One region of the Nocardioides daphniae genome, then DNA from elsewhere that is predicted to be linked to it. Evidence: riboswitches for the same ligand, from Rfam matches in the RefSeq annotation. Region 1 holds a riboswitch; the other holds the start of a gene.
What was found. Region 1 has a riboswitch for thiamine pyrophosphate ahead of E2C04_RS15910 (thiamine ABC transporter substrate-binding protein). Riboswitches for the same ligand answer to the same signal wherever they lie in the genome.
Positions count from the first base shown of each region.

Region 2: linked by a shared signal. The riboswitch ahead of E2C04_RS04235 (thiamine phosphate synthase) and the one ahead of E2C04_RS15910 (thiamine ABC transporter substrate-binding protein) in region 1 are both predicted to bind thiamine pyrophosphate.

Region 1 covers NZ_CP038462.1:3,230,445-3,237,620, forward strand. The annotation lists gene E2C04_RS15900 (ABC transporter ATP-binding protein) at 1-700, opposite strand, end outside; gene E2C04_RS15905 (ABC transporter permease) at 714-2,351, opposite strand; gene E2C04_RS15910 (thiamine ABC transporter substrate-binding protein) at 2,351-3,430, opposite strand; TPP riboswitch at 3,423-3,533, opposite strand; gene E2C04_RS15915 (alpha/beta hydrolase fold domain-containing protein) at 3,631-4,623, shown strand; gene E2C04_RS15920 (WS/DGAT domain-containing protein) at 4,620-6,044, shown strand; gene E2C04_RS15925 (hypothetical protein) at 6,139-6,924, shown strand; gene E2C04_RS17875 (hypothetical protein) at 6,964-7,131, opposite strand.
Region 2 covers NZ_CP038462.1:875,748-882,923, reverse strand. The annotation lists gene E2C04_RS04265 (ABC transporter ATP-binding protein) at 1-470, shown strand, start outside; gene E2C04_RS04260 (DUF1707 SHOCT-like domain-containing protein) at 521-1,171, opposite strand; gene thiD (bifunctional hydroxymethylpyrimidine kinase/phosphomethylpyrimidine kinase) at 1,182-2,588, opposite strand; gene E2C04_RS04250 (thiazole synthase) at 2,585-3,358, opposite strand; gene thiS (sulfur carrier protein ThiS) at 3,355-3,570, opposite strand; gene E2C04_RS04240 (FAD-dependent oxidoreductase) at 3,561-4,574, opposite strand; gene E2C04_RS04235 (thiamine phosphate synthase) at 4,574-5,161, opposite strand; TPP riboswitch at 5,185-5,294, opposite strand; gene E2C04_RS04230 (PLD nuclease N-terminal domain-containing protein) at 5,364-5,867, shown strand; gene E2C04_RS20705 (hypothetical protein) at 5,887-6,072, opposite strand; partial or broken gene E2C04_RS04225 (aldo/keto reductase) at 6,078-6,812, opposite strand; gene thiC (phosphomethylpyrimidine synthase ThiC) at 6,912-7,176, opposite strand, start outside.

The DNA of each region.
Region 1 (7,176 bases):
CCGGGTGGGCCCACAGGTCGGCGATCGGCCCGTGCTGGACGACCCGGCCGTCGAACATCACCGCCATCGAGTCGGCGACCGCGAAGGCCTCGTCGTGGTCGTGGGTGACCATCACCGCGGTGGTGCCGGCAGCCCGCAGGATCTCGCGCAGGTCGCCAGCCAGGCTCTCGCGCAGGGTCGCGTCGAGCGCCGACAGCGGCTCGTCGAGCAGCAGCAGCCGGGGCTCGACGGCCAGCGCCCGGGCGAGCGCGACCCGCTGGCGCTCGCCGCCCGACAACGTGGCCGGCGACCGGTCGCCGTAGCCGGCCAGGCCGACCAGGGCGAGCAGCTCCTCCACCCGGGCCCTCGCCTCGGCGCGCGGCGTCCGGCGCAGCTTGAGCGGGTAGCCGACGTTGCCCGCCACCGACAGGTGGCCGAAGAGCTGGCCGTCCTGGAACATCAGCGCGAAGCCCCGGCGGTGGGTCGGGGTGCCCGCCAGGTCGACCCCGTCGAAGAGGACCCGGCCGCCACTGAGCGGCTCGAGCCCGGCCAGCGCCCGCAGCAGGGTCGACTTGCCGCAGCCCGACGGACCGAGCACGGCCAGCACCTCGCCGGGAGCCACGGCGAGCGACACGTCTCGCACGGCGGGGACGCCGGCGTACGTGACGTCGACGTGCTCGAGCCGCAGCGCCTCAGTCGTGCTCGTCGTCGTGCCTGTCATGGGTTCCTCTCGCTCACACGGACCCCAGGCTCGGGACCCGCAGCTGCTCGACGGCCAGCATGACCAGCGAGGTGGTCGCCGCGAGCACCACCGAGGCCGCCAGGGCCATGCCGTAGTTCATCTCACCGGGGTGGCCCAGCAGACGGAAGATCACGATCGGCAGCGTCGGCGCCTCGTCGCGCGCCAGGAAGCTGGTCGCGCCGAACTCCCCCAGTGACGCCGCGAAGGCGAAGCCGCTGGCCGCCAGCAGCGGCTTCCAGACCACCGGCACCTCGACGGTCAACCAGGTGCGCCAGGCACCGGCGCCCAGCGAGGCCGCCGCCTGGCGCTGCCGGTCGTCGATGCCGCCGAGCACCGGGACCAGGGTCCGGACCACCAGCGGCAGCGCGACCAGCGCCTGGGCGATCGGCACCAGCAGCGGGGAGTCGCGCAGGTCGAGCGGGCCGGAGTCGAGGGTGACCAGGAGGCCGAACCCCAAGGTCACCGCGGAGACGCCGAGCGGGAGCATGAAGACGGCGTCGAGCCCGCTGCGTACGCGCCTCTCGGCGGCCGAGTGCGAGCGCCGGGTCACCACGACGGCGAGCAGCAGCCCCAGGCTCAGCGCCATCCAGGTCGCGTCGACCGCGGTGCGCAGCGACGAGGCCAACGCCTCGGTCACCGGCACGAGCAGCGCCCGGTCGCTGCCCCGGCCGGTCAGGGCGCGGTAGTTGTCGAGGCTCCACGCGCCGTCGACCCGCAGCGAGCCCTGCACCAGCGTGACGATCGGCAGGGCAACGAAGGCCAGCGTCAGCGCGGTCACCGCGAGGGCGGGCGCATCCGTCAGCCGCACCCGGCGCGGGGCGGACGTACGCCGTGCCACCGGCGCCGCGGGGGCGCGGAAGCGGGCGGTGAGCACCAGCAGGGCGATGACCACGACCAGCTGCAGCACCGAGAGGGCGGCGGCTGCGCGGAGGTCGAAGAGGGAGGTGGTGAGCAGGTAAATCTCGGTCTCCACCGTCGCCCAGCGCACCCCGCCCAGGGTCAGCACGACGCCGAAGGAGGTCGCGCAGAAGAGGAAGACGACCGAGGCCGCGCTCACCACCGAGCCGCGCAGCGCCGGCCAGGTGACCGTGGTCAGCACCTGGAAGGGGCTCGCGCCCAGCGCCGCGGCCGCCTCGCCGGGGCGCGGGTCGAGCGACTCCCAGGCCGCGCCGACGGTCCGGATCACCACCGCGGCGTTGAAGAAGGCCAGGCCCAGCACGACCGCGACCGGCCCCTGCTCCCAGCCGAGGAAACCGAGCGGGCCGCCCTCGCCGAGCACGTCACGGAAGGCGACGCCGACCACGATCGTCGGCAGCACGAAGGGCACCAGCAGCACCGCCCGCACCACCCGGCGCGCGGGCAGGTCGAGGCGGGAGAGGACGTAGGCCGACGGCAGCCCCAGCAGCAGCGACAGGACGGTGCCGGCGGTGGCCGAGGCCAGGGTGAAGCCGAGCACGCGGGCGACCCGCGGGCGGCCCAGCACCTCCAGCACGCCGACCGGGTCGAAGGAGCCGTCGACGACGAATCCGCGCCCGACCATGCCGGCGACGGGCAGCAGGAAGAAGAGGGTGAGCACGACCAGGGGCCCGGCCGCCAACGCGGTCAGGCCCACCAGTCGGCGCAGCACCATCAGCCCGGGGGACGCTCGGTCAGCGGGTGACGACGTCGGTCCACTCCTCCAGCCAGCCACTTCTCGCGCTTCGCGGCGATCTCGGCCGGCTCGACCTCCCAGACCTTCTGCGGCTCGGGCGCGAAGGCGGCCCAGTCGTCGGGCAGGTCGGCCTCGCCGCTGACCGGGCGGACGTACATCGAGTCCGGCAGCTCGCGCTGCACCAGCGGGCTCAGCAGGAACTCGACGAGCTCCTGGGCGCCCTCGGGGTTCTTCGCACCCTTCAGCACGCCGGCGTACTCGACCTGGCGGAAGCAGGTGTCGAGCAACGCGGCGGTCGTGGTCTTCCCGTCCTTCACGGTGAAGGCGGGCGAGGAGTCGTACGACAGCACGACAGGTCGCGTGCCCTTCTCGCCGCCGGCGGTGAACTCGCCGTAGTAGGCCTCGGTCCAGCCGTCGACGATCTTCAGGCCGTTGTCGAGCAGGTCGGTCCAGTAGTCGTCCCAGCGCTGGCCGAAGGCGGCGCGGGTGGCCAGCAGGAAGGCCATGCCGGGCGAGGAGGTCGATGCGCTCGAGACGGCGGTGAGGTCCTTGTACGCCGGCTTCGTGAGGTCCTCGAAGGTGGCCGGCGCCCCGAGCTCCCGCTCCGCGAACCAGGCCGTGTCGACGTTGAGGCAGACGCTCGACTGGTCGACCGGCGCCAGCAGGTCGCCACCGTCGGCCAGGGCGTAGCGCTCAGCGCTGACCGGCAGCTCGGCGGTGTAGGGCGCGAAGACGCCGGCGTCGACGACGCGGGAGGCGAAGGTGTTGTCGATCCCGAAGGCGACGTCGCCCGACGGGTTGTCGGCCGAGAGGGCGAGCTTGGTGGCCAGGGCGCCGGCGTCGTTGGAGGCACGCACGACGAGCTCCTGGCCGGACTCCTCCTCGAAGGAGGCGATCAGCTCGTCGGGCAGGGTGAACGACTCGTGGGTGACCAGCACGACCTGGTCGGCGCGGTCGGCGTCCGAGGAGTCACCTCCCACCAGGCTGCAGCCGCTGAGGGCGGTGAGGCCGAGCAGGGCGGCGACCGCCACCGTCCGCGTACGGGCAGGCATGGACATCTTTCTGACTCCCTTCGCCGGTGCTAACCGGAGCAGGTTCGTAGGGTCTGCGGCTGGTCCGCACTCTCAGCACGCTGGTCCACGTGCTCCCCTGTCTGACGCCGACACCCTACGCCTGCCCCCTCCACGCAGCACGAGGAGTCCCGGAGGCTGCACCTGAACCGCCCCGTCGTCACCGGCCCTCGCCTAGGTTCGGAGGCGTGGACTCCCCCGTCGTCTCGCCGAGCCTGCTGCACCAGGTGGTCGCCACCGTGCTGCCCCGGGTGCGCCGGGCCCGCGACCTCGACGACGCCGACCTCGAGCGCGGCCGCATCCTGGCCTGGCAGCAGACGCTCGTCGGGGGCCTGCCGACGCGGCTGGTGCCGGGCTTCTCCCGGCGCTTCGACGTCGAGGTCGACCACAGCGCAGGCTTTCCGACGTACGTCCTCACGCCGCGTGGCGCCGACGTCACCCGCACCGTCCTCTACGGCCACGGCGGCGGCTACGTGAAGCCGATCGACGCCTTCCACGTGCGCTACGTCTCGATCCTGGCCCGACGGCTCGGGGCGCGGATCGTGCTGCCGGACTATCCGCTCGCGCCCACCCACACCTGGCGCGACTCCCACGAGGACCTGGTCGACCTGGCCGTCGCGTGGGCCGAGCACGCCGACTGCGCCGGCGAGCGGCCGCTGACCCTGATGGGCGACTCGGCCGGCGGCGGGCTGGTGCTGGCGCTCGCGCAGACCATGCGTGACCGCCTACGTCGTCACGGCTCCGGCGCGGTGGCGGGCTCGCTGGTGCTGCACGCGCCGTGGGCCGACCTGACGAGCACCGCGCCGGGCACCGAGGAGTTCTCCGCGCGCGACCCGTGGCTCTTCCTCTCGAAGATTCGGCTCTACGCCGAGTGGTGGGCAGGCTCGCCCGACGACCTCGACCGGCCGGAGGTCTCCCCCGCGCTGGGCGACCTCAGCGACCTGCCGCCGGCGCTGATGCTGCACGGCACCCGCGACACCCTCGCCGCGGCCTGCCGGATGCTGGTGCGCCGGGCGGAGGAGGCCGGGGGAGCTCACCTCCGTCGAGGAGCACGACCTGCTGCACGTCTACAGCCTCTTCCCGCTGATCCCCGAGGGGCGGCGCGCGATGCGCCAGGTGCTGGACTTCCTCGCCTGAGCGGGCGCGCGGGCACCGGCGGACGCCCTATGTTGGCCGGGTGACGTCGACCCCGATCCGTGCCGCCGACCAGACCTGGCTGCACATGGACCGCCTCGACAACCTGCTGCACGTGCGCTGCCTCATGTGGTTGGAGGCGGAGCCCGACCTCGACACGCTGCGGGCGCTGCTGCAGGAGCGGCTGGTCGATCGCCACCCGGTCCTGCGGCGACGGGCCTCCGAGCGCGACGGCGAGTGGTTCTGGGAGGACGCCGACGACTTCGACGTCGCCGACCACGTGCGGCTCGTGCGGCTCGACGGCGACGACGCGGCACTGCGTACGTGGATCGGGGAGCGCTTCGCCGAGCCCTTCACCCCCGGGCGCCCGTTGTGGAGCGCCGACCTGGTCACCGGCATCGAGGGCCGCGGGGCCGCCCTCTTCTGCCGCGTCCACCACGCCGTGACCGACGGCGTCCGGCTGGTGCAGCTGATGTTCAGCCTGTGCGAGACGGAGGCGGGCGGCACGGTGCCGCTGCCCGTGGGCCGGCCCCCGCGCACCGCGGGGCTGCTGGGCAGCGCCGCCGCCGTCGTACGCCGCGCCACCGCCGACCTGGCCGACCTCGCCCTGGGCTCCACCCGGGCGCCGCTGCGGCTCGCCACCTCGTTGAGCCCGCGCCTGCTTCCCCAAGGTCTGGGCCTGGTGCGCCACCCCCACCGCCTCATCGACCTGGTGCAGGGCCTCTCGTCGACCGACAACCAGACCGTCAACACGGTGGCCGAGCTGGGGCGCGTGCTCACCGCGAGCCGCACCCCGCGCACGGCGTGGACCGGCCGACCGGGCGTGGAGAAGTCGGTGGCCTGGGTGACCGACCTCGACCTCGCCCACGTCAGGGCGCTGGGCCGGGAGCACGGCGGCACGGTCAACGACGTCCTGGTCGCGCTCGTGGCGCAGGCGCTGACCCGCTACCTGGCCGAGAAGGACGCCCTGGTCGACGAGGTGGCGTGGATGGTGCCGGTCACGCTGCGACCCTTCGACGAGAGCCTGCCCGAGGAGCTGGGCAACCACTTCTCGCTGGTCTTCCTGCCGATGCCGTTGGGGTCACGCACCCCGCGGCAGGCAGTCGCAGCGGTGCGGCAGCGGATGGAGCGCATCAAGAACAGCCTCGAGCCCGTGGTCACCTTCGGGGTGCAGTGGGCGGTGGCCGAGTCGCCCCGCCTCGTGGCCCACCGGGTCACCAACCTGCTCGCCGACAAGGCGGTCGGCGTGCTGACCAACGTGCCCGGGCCGCGCCGACCCGTGCGGCTGGCCGGGATGAGGGTCACCCACGTGCTGGGGTGGGTGCCCAGCTCGGGCCACCAGCCCCTGGGCGTCTGCCTCTTCAGCTATGCCGGGGCGGTCACGGTCGGGATCGCCGCCGACACCGGGCTGGTGCCCGACCCGGACCGGATCGCGGAGCTGATCGAGGAGGAGTACCGCTCCTGGTGAGGCGAGCGATCGCCGACGCGGTCGTCCTTGTGAAGCCCTGACGGCAGGCGCACACTGGAGGGAGGTGATCCTTCGTCCCCCGGAGGTGAGCTCGATGGACACCCTCCTGATCGACGCCCGCGCCACCCACCAGCTCCTCGAGGAGCGGCTCGCCCGAGCGCGCGTCGCCCGGCCGAGCACCGACCCGGACCGCCCGCGCGACCAGTACCCACCGGTCGACACCTTCCTGGCCACCGCAAGCCGACACCTGGCTGCGACCGTCATGGTCCTGGTGCCGGCCGCGCGCAAACGGCTCCCCGACGGCGCCGAGCGCGCCAAGGAGTACCTGGCCCGGACACGGCAGCTGGCGATGGCGCTGGCGCAGGTGAAGGCGAAGCTCTACGGCTCCGCGTATGCCGTGCACAAGCCGTGGGCGACGGTGTGGGACGCGGTCGAGGAGGAGTTCACCGCGCTCGTCCCGCTGGAGGAGGCGCTCGCCCACGACCTCGACGTGCACCGCGGCGAGGGCGACTCCGACCTGCTGCTGGAACTCCACCAGGCCGAGCTCCACGCCCCCACTCGCCCGCACCCCTACATCCCGCAGCAGGGCGTCCCGGGCAAGGTCGCCCGCGCAGTCGCCCGCCGGGTCGACGCCTTCTGGGACGCCGCCGAAGGGCGGATGGTGCCCGAGCCGGTGCACCACCACGACCGTCGCGGCCAGGGGCTGCTGGTGCAGTACCTGCTCGCCGACCCGCACCTGGAGAACTGGCCCGTCGCGCCGGAGGAGCTGGCCCGGATGGACGTCGACGAGTTGGAGCGGACCGTGCAGGAGATGGGTGACCAGCGGGGCGTGACGCACCCGGGCACCGAGTCGTGGGGCGCCGACGAGCAGCCACGCTGAGGGCGGCTGCGTCGGAGGGCGCGGCCGCGAGGAGAGCGGTCAGGCGGAGGCGGTGAGCCCCGCCATCCGGTGACCCTGCTCGGCGCCGCACCAGCAGGTGAAGGTCAGCTCCACGGCGCCGTCGTCGGTGCTGCGCACGCCGTGGGCCTGGCTCGGGAAGATCAGCTGGGTGCGGTCGCAGGTGGTGCAGCGATGGGTGAACAGCACAGGAGTCTCCTCTCGCCGGATCGGCGACGTGGGTCAGGTTGGTTC
Region 2 (7,176 bases), 1.2 Mb from region 1:
AGATCCCGCAGGCCAAGGCCGACAAGGCGCAGGGCAAGGGCCTGCTGATCGCTGGCATCCGGCCCGAGCACTTCGAGGACGCCAGCGTGGTCGGCGACAAGGCCAGCGAGGGCTCCACCTTCTCGGCGACCGTCGACGTGGTGGAGTGGCTGGGCAACCAGGCCTACGCCTACGTGCCCTTCGAGGCGCCGCCGGAGGTCCGTGAGCAGCTGGAGCAGCTCGAGAAGGACCTCGACGGCGAGTCGCTGCGTACGCAGATGGTCGTCTCACTCGACGGCGCGAGCCGCATCTCCGACGGCGACGAGGCGCAGATCTGGGTCAACTCCTCCAAGATGCACCTCTTCGACCCGGCGACCGGCGAGAACCTCACCGTCGACGTCGAGCACGCCGGACGCATCCCCGGCCTGGAGGACCCGAAGGAGCAGGCGCACGCCGAGAAGATGGCGGACGAGGCCGACCAGGTCGGCTGAGGGTCACCGACGAACGCAGAACCTGGGAGTGCTGGGCCGTTGACGTGACGTCAGCGGCCCGGCTTCTTGCGGAGGTTCCGCGGCTCCCCCGGCATGCGCTTGCGGGTCACGGTCACCGCACCCATCAGGGCCAGGCCCTTCACCCGGATCGTCGGTGACTGCAGGCCGATCTCGGGCTGCACCCGGTCGCGCCCCTGCTCGTAGGCACCCATCACGCCGTGACCCTCCACGATGACCTGGGTGCCGGCGTTGACGTGGATGTCGACCGACCCCATCAGGGTGTGGGCGTAGATCACGGTCTCCTGCGCCGTGAAGACGGCCTGACGCAGGTCGAGCGTCACCGCCCCCATGACCGCGAAGGCGGTCAGCTGGTCGGGGACCCGCCAGACGCCCTTGCGGTCCACGCTCGACATCAACGCGAAGCTCGAGGTGTGCACCGGCAGCGGCACGCCGCCCGGGGCCGCCGTCGCCGGGATCCCGCCGAACGTCTGGGGCGCGGGCAGGTGCGGGCCCGGCAGGTCGAGGGTGATCGGGACCAGGTCGGCGTACACCTTCGCCGCGTAGGTCGCCTCGAGGCGTTCCTCGAGCTCGTCGAGGTCGATGCGGCCGTCGGCGGCCGCGTCACGCAGCACGTCGGCGACCTTGTGCCGGTCGGCGTCGGAGATGCGCAGCCGGGAGGGGTCGCCGTGCTGGTGGTCCATGCCCGGCAGCCTACCGAGGCGACCGGCGTCGCCGCTCCACTCCGTACTCGCCCACGCAGGGCACCAGGTGGCTGACGGGACCACGTCCGCGGCCCAACGACCACCCGCTCCCCTGCCGCAGCTGCCCGGTGACGTACGCCGCCGCGTCGGCCACGGCCGTCTCCAGCGTCCGACCGTGAGCCAGGCCCGCGGCGACCGCGCTGGAGTAGGTGCAGCCGCTGCCGTGGTCGTGGGTGGTCGCCACCACCGGGTGCCGGACGGCCTGCGGCACTCCCCCGGGCAGGCAGAGCCAGTCGACGCAGTCGGCGGCCACCGCCCCCTCCGCACGCCACTCCGGTCCCCCGGTGACGACCACGGCGCAGCCGGTGTCGGCCAGGCGCTCGGCGAGCTCCGACGACGGCACCTCGACGCCGCAGAGCGCGACCGCCTCGTCGCGGTTGGGCGTGGCGACGGTGGCGCGTGGGAGCAAGTGGGCCGCGTACGCCCGGGCCACGTCGGCGCCACCGAGCACGGCGCCGCTCGTGGCCACCAGGACCGGGTCGACGACCAGCGGCAGGTGCCCGAGGCGCTCGGCGACCAGCCGGACCACGTCCACGCTGCCCAGCATCCCGGTCTTCACCGCTGCCACGGCCAGGTCGTCGGTCACCGCCTCCACCTGCGCCGCCACCACCGGCAGCGGCACGGCGTGCACCGCCCGCACCCCGGTGGTGTCCTGGGCCGTCACGGCCGTCACCACGCAGGCCCCGTGGACGCCCAGGTGCGACCACGTGGTCAGGTCAGCCGCGACGCCCGCGGCACCTCCCGAGTCCGTGCCGGCCACCGTCAGCACCACCGGGGGCGTCCCCGGTGTCGGGCCCGTCATGCCAGCGCCCGCAGCGGAGCGGACCACACGCCCGGGATGGTCGGCGCGCATCACCTCACCCATCACTGCGACGCCGTGGGCGCCGGCCTCGACGGCCGCGGCCGCGTTGGACGGGCGTACGCCGCCGAGCGCCAGCACCGGGAGCGCGTGCCCGGCGTACGCCTGACGCGGAAGCGGCGGCCCGTAGCCCAGCTTGCTGAGGCTCGCCGCCCACGGCGACAGCGTCACCCACCGGGCGCCCTGCGCCCCCGCCTCGGCGACCTCCGACGCGCGGTGGCACGACCTCCCCCACCAGCCCTCGGGCGGCTCCGGCTGGCTGGCCGCCAGGTGGAGGCCGTCGGCGGCCTCGTCGGCCAGCCGCGACGAGATCACCGTCAGCCCGGGCAGGGCCTTGAGGGCCACGATCACGCCGTGGCGCGTGCTGGGCGGCAGGTCGTGCTCGCGCACGACGACCGTACGCAGCCCTGCCGCGACGCAGTCCGCGACCACGCTGAGGAGGTCGTGGCGCGGGGAGAGCTGACGGCGGTCGGTCAGCAGGACGAGCCGCGAGATCATGCGATCCTCCCGTCGAGCGGGCTGGCCGAGCGGGCGACGGCCTGGGCCGGGATCCTGCCGGCGAGCCGGGCGGAGCGCCCGGCCTCCACCCCGAGGCGCAGCGCCCGGGCCATCGCGACCGGGTCCGCCGCCCGCGTGACGGCGCTGGCCGCCAGCACCGCATGGCACCCCAGCTCCAGCGCCAGGGCGGCGTCGGAGGCGGTGCCGATGCCCGCGTCGAGGACGACCGGCACGTCGACGGCCGCCACCACCGCCTCGATCGCGAACGGGTTGAGCACTCCCAGCCCCGACCCGATCGGTGAGCCCAACGGCATCACCGCGGCGCAGCCGACGTCGCGCAGGCGGGCGGCCACCACGGGGTCGTCGCTCGTGTAGGGCAGCACCACGAACCCCCGGCGGACCAGCTCCTCGGCCGCCCGCAGCAGCTCGACCACGTCGGGCACCAGCGAGACGTCGTCACCGATCACCTCCAGCTTGACCCAGTCGGTGCCGAGCGCCTCGCGGGCGAGCTCCGCCGTCAGCACCGCCTCGTCGGCGTCCAGGCACCCGGCCGTGTTGGGCAGCACCTCGGCACCGGAGCGGGCGATCGCGTCGAGCAGCCCGCCGGGCGCGGTGGACGACGTGCGCCGCACGCTGACCGTGACCAGGGCCGGCCGCGCCGCCTCGAGGACCGGCGCCACCAGGTGGGGCGACGGCAGTCCGCCGGTGCCGAGCAGCAGCCGCGACTCGAAGGTGCGTCCGGCGATCTCCAGGAGCTCCGGTGCGCTCATCCGCCCGCCACCGCCCCGACGACCTCGACCCGGTCGCTCGGCCGGAGCCGGGCGTGCGCCAGCGCGGAGCGTGGCACCACCTCCCCGTTCAGCGCGACGGCGCACCCGGTGGGCACGCACCCGGGCGCCAGCTCCTCGTACTGCTCGACGAGCAGCGCCGCCACGGTCGTCGCGGCGGTCGGGACCGTCGTCCCGTTGAGCGTCACCTGCATCTCTCCTCCTCCTGGTCGGGATCGTGGTCGGGCATGAATCGGCGTGGGTCGAGCGCCCGCACGGTGGCGGCACCCTCGAGCTGGTCGGCGAGCATCCGGGCCAGCAGCGGCGCGAGCAGCACGCCGTGGCGGAAGGCCCCGGCCGCGAGCCAGACGCCGGGTGCGGCCGGGCCGAGCAGCGGCAGGTGGTCGGGGGTGGCGGGCCGGTCGGCGGCCAGCGTCTCGACGACCGCGGCGGTCTCCACGGCCGGCCACAGCGTGCGGCCGGCCCGCAGCAGGCGGAGCAGCCCGCCGGCCGTCACCACCGGGGGCCGGTCGTGCTCCTCGCTGGTGGCGCCGACGACCAGGCGGCCGTCGCGACGCGGCACCAGGTAGACCTCCTCCCCCACCCGGGCACGGACCACGTGGCCGGGCACGCGCGACGGAGCGAGCACCACCAGCTCGCCGCGCACCCCGCGCACCAGGTGGTCGTAGGGCGCCGGCAGCCGCGCCCCGGTGGCCGCCACCACCGCGTCGGGAGGCTCGGTCGGCCGGTTGGCGACCACCCGGCCGCCCAGTCGCCCCAGCAGCGCTGCGACCACCGCGCGTGGGTCGACGCAGCGCTCGTCCAGGCGGGCGACCAGGCTGGTGCGGCCCAGCCCGGGCTCGACGTCCGCCGCCACCTCCTCGGCGCGGTGGCCGAGCCGGTCGAGCAGGTCGAGGTGGCGGCGCAGCGCCGCGGCGTCCGCGGCGTCACGGGCGACCAGCAGCGTGCCGCGGGCGTCGAGGCCGACGCCGAGGCGGGCAGCGTACGCAGGCCAGAGCGCTGTCGCCTCGACCCCCAGCCGGAACGCCACCTCCTCGCCGAACCACGCCTCCCCGCCGGGGCTGAGCATCCCGGCCGCCACATAACTGGCTCCGCTGCCCGGGCGCCGGTCGACGGCCGTCACGTCGTGACCGCGCGCGACGAGCTCGTCGGCGCAGGCCAGGCCGACGATCCCGCCGCCGAGCACGTGCACCCGCATCAGCCGACCGCCTTCACCAGCTCCTTCGCGGCGGAGAGTGGGTCGGGGGCCCGCCAGATCCCTCCGATGACGGCGACCCCGTGCGCCCCGGCGGCGCGGGCAGCGGCTGCCCGCTCGGCGTCGAGGCCGCCGATCCCGACCAGGGGCAGCGGGCCGGTCGCGCGGGTGAGCGCCTCGAGTCCGAGGGGCGCGGGGAGCCCCGGCTTGCTCGCGGTCGCGAAGAGCGGTCCGAAGCCGGCGTACGTCGCCCCGGCTGCCGCGGCCCGCTCGACGGCCCGCAGGCTGCGGCAGGTCGCGCCGACCCACAGGTGCGGCGCCAGGCGGACGGCGTCGGCGACCGGCAGGTCCTCGGCGCCGAGGTGCACCCCGTCGGCGCCGGCGGCGAGCGCCACGTCGAGGCGGTCGTTGACGACGACACGGGCACCGTGGGGGCGGACGGCGCTGATCGTCACCCGGGCCAGGGTGAGCAGCTCGGCGGTGGTGGCGTCGGGGTCGCGCACCTGGAAGCCGTCGACGCCGGCCAGGGCCAGGTCGGGCAGCAGGGCCAGGTCGTCGCGGCAGCTGACGAGGCAGAACAGGCGTGACAACGCAGGTGACGACGCAGGTGACAACACAGTGGGAACTCACTTCCTTCGCCGGCATGACCCGGATCAGGTACGACGGTCGGAGCGGTCCCAGCTCCCTCTCAGCCCGCTACCGCGGACTCCCGTGTGGACACCTCGGACCGTAGCAGAACCCCCTCGACGGGCTTCTGGAATCCTCTCGCCCAGCGGTCGCCGCGCCCCTACGATGAGCGCGTCCTCCGGGCGTACGACCCGGGGCGAGGTCGGAGGGGCCATGCTGCGGATCATCGTCTTCTACGTGCTGCCGATCGTGCTGTGCATCTTCTGCCTGGTGCAGGCGATCACCAGCCGCGACGGCGACATCCGCAACCTGCCGAAGGTGGCGTGGATCCTGCTGATCCTCTTCTTCCCGGTCGTCGGCTCGATCGCCTGGTTGGTGGCCGGGCAGCCGCAGGCCGCGCGCCCGCGCTCGGGTGAGCGGTCGACGCCGCACTTCCCCGAGTACGACCGCCCCGGCCGCGCCGCGGCAGTCGACGAAGGCAACGACGACGCCTTCCTGCGCCAGGTGCGTGAGCGCGCCGAGCAGCAGCGCCGCGACTACGAGGCGAAGCGTCGCGCCGAGCAGGCCGCCGAGGAGGCGGCCCGCGAGGAGCGTCGCCGTCGCAAGGAGGCCAAGGAGGCCGGTCAGGAGCCGGGCGACGAGTCCGGCAGCGAGGCGGAGTCCGCCTGACCTCCGGCGGCCACCCTGGTCAGCGCGAGGCGTGCACCGTCGCCGGGCCGTGGCCGGCGATCCGGTGCGGCTCGTACGCAGCCCCCAGCTCCTCGAGCTCGTCGGCGGTGAACTCGAGCTCGACCGCCGCGACGGCGTCGGTGAGGTGGTGCGCTTGGTGACGCCCACGATCGGCGAGGTCACCTGCGGCTGCGCCATCAGCCACGCCAGCGCCACCTGGGCGCGGGAGACGCCGCGGCGCTCGGCCACCTTCTCCACGATCACCCGGTCGGAGTCCGGGTAGAGGTCGCGGCCCCACGCGTCACCCTCGGAGCGCGTCGTCTCCTCGCCCCACGGGCGGGTCAGGCGGCCCCGTGCCAGCGGGCTCCAGGGCAGCACCCCCACCTCCTGGTCGGCGCAGAGCGGGAGCATCTCGCGCTCCTCCTCGCGGTAGAGCAGGTTGTAGTAGTTCTGCATGGAGACGAACTTCGTCCAGCCGTTGCGCTCGGCGACGTGCTGGGCCTTGGCGAACTGCCAGGCGAACATCGACGAGGCACCGATGTAGCGGGCCTTGCCGGCCTTCACCACGTCGTGCAGCGCCTCCACCGTCTCCTCGATCGGCGTCTCGTCGTCCCACCGGTGGATCTGGTAGAGGTCGACGTGATCGGTGCCGAGCCAGGTCAACGAGGCGTCGATCTCGGTCATGATGGCGCGGCGCGACAGCCCGGCTCCGTTGGCGCCGGGGCGCATCCGGCCGTGCACCTTGGTCGCGATGACGACCTCCTCGCGCGGCGCGATCTCCTTGAGGATCCGCCCGGTGACCTCCTCGCTGGAGCCGGCGGCATACACGTTGGCCGTGTCGAAGGCGTTGACCCCGGCCTCCCAGGCCGCAATGATCAGCGGGCGCGCCTGCTCCTCGTCGAGGATCCACGGGTGCCAGCCGCGCGACCTGTCGCCCCAGCTCATGCAGCCGAGCGTGATCGCCGAGACCTCGAGTCAGGTGGTGCCGAGTCGTGAGTAGCGCATGGGCGCACCCTATCGACGGCCACCTCGACCCGCCGCGCCTCACTCGTCGGCGCGGACGGTCGGGCTCAGGTCGAGGAGCTCGGGACCTCCGGCGCGCGCGAAACGCTCCTGCACGTCGCGGCTGATCCTCATCGAGCAGAACTTCGGCCCGCACATGGAGCAGAAGTGCGCGGTCTTGGCGGGCTCGGCCGGCAGCGTCTCGTCGTGGAACGCCTGGGCGGTGGGCGGGTCGAGCGCCAGCGCGAACTGGTCGTGCCAACGGAAGTCGTACCGTGCCCGCGAGAGGGCGTCGTCCCAGTCGCGG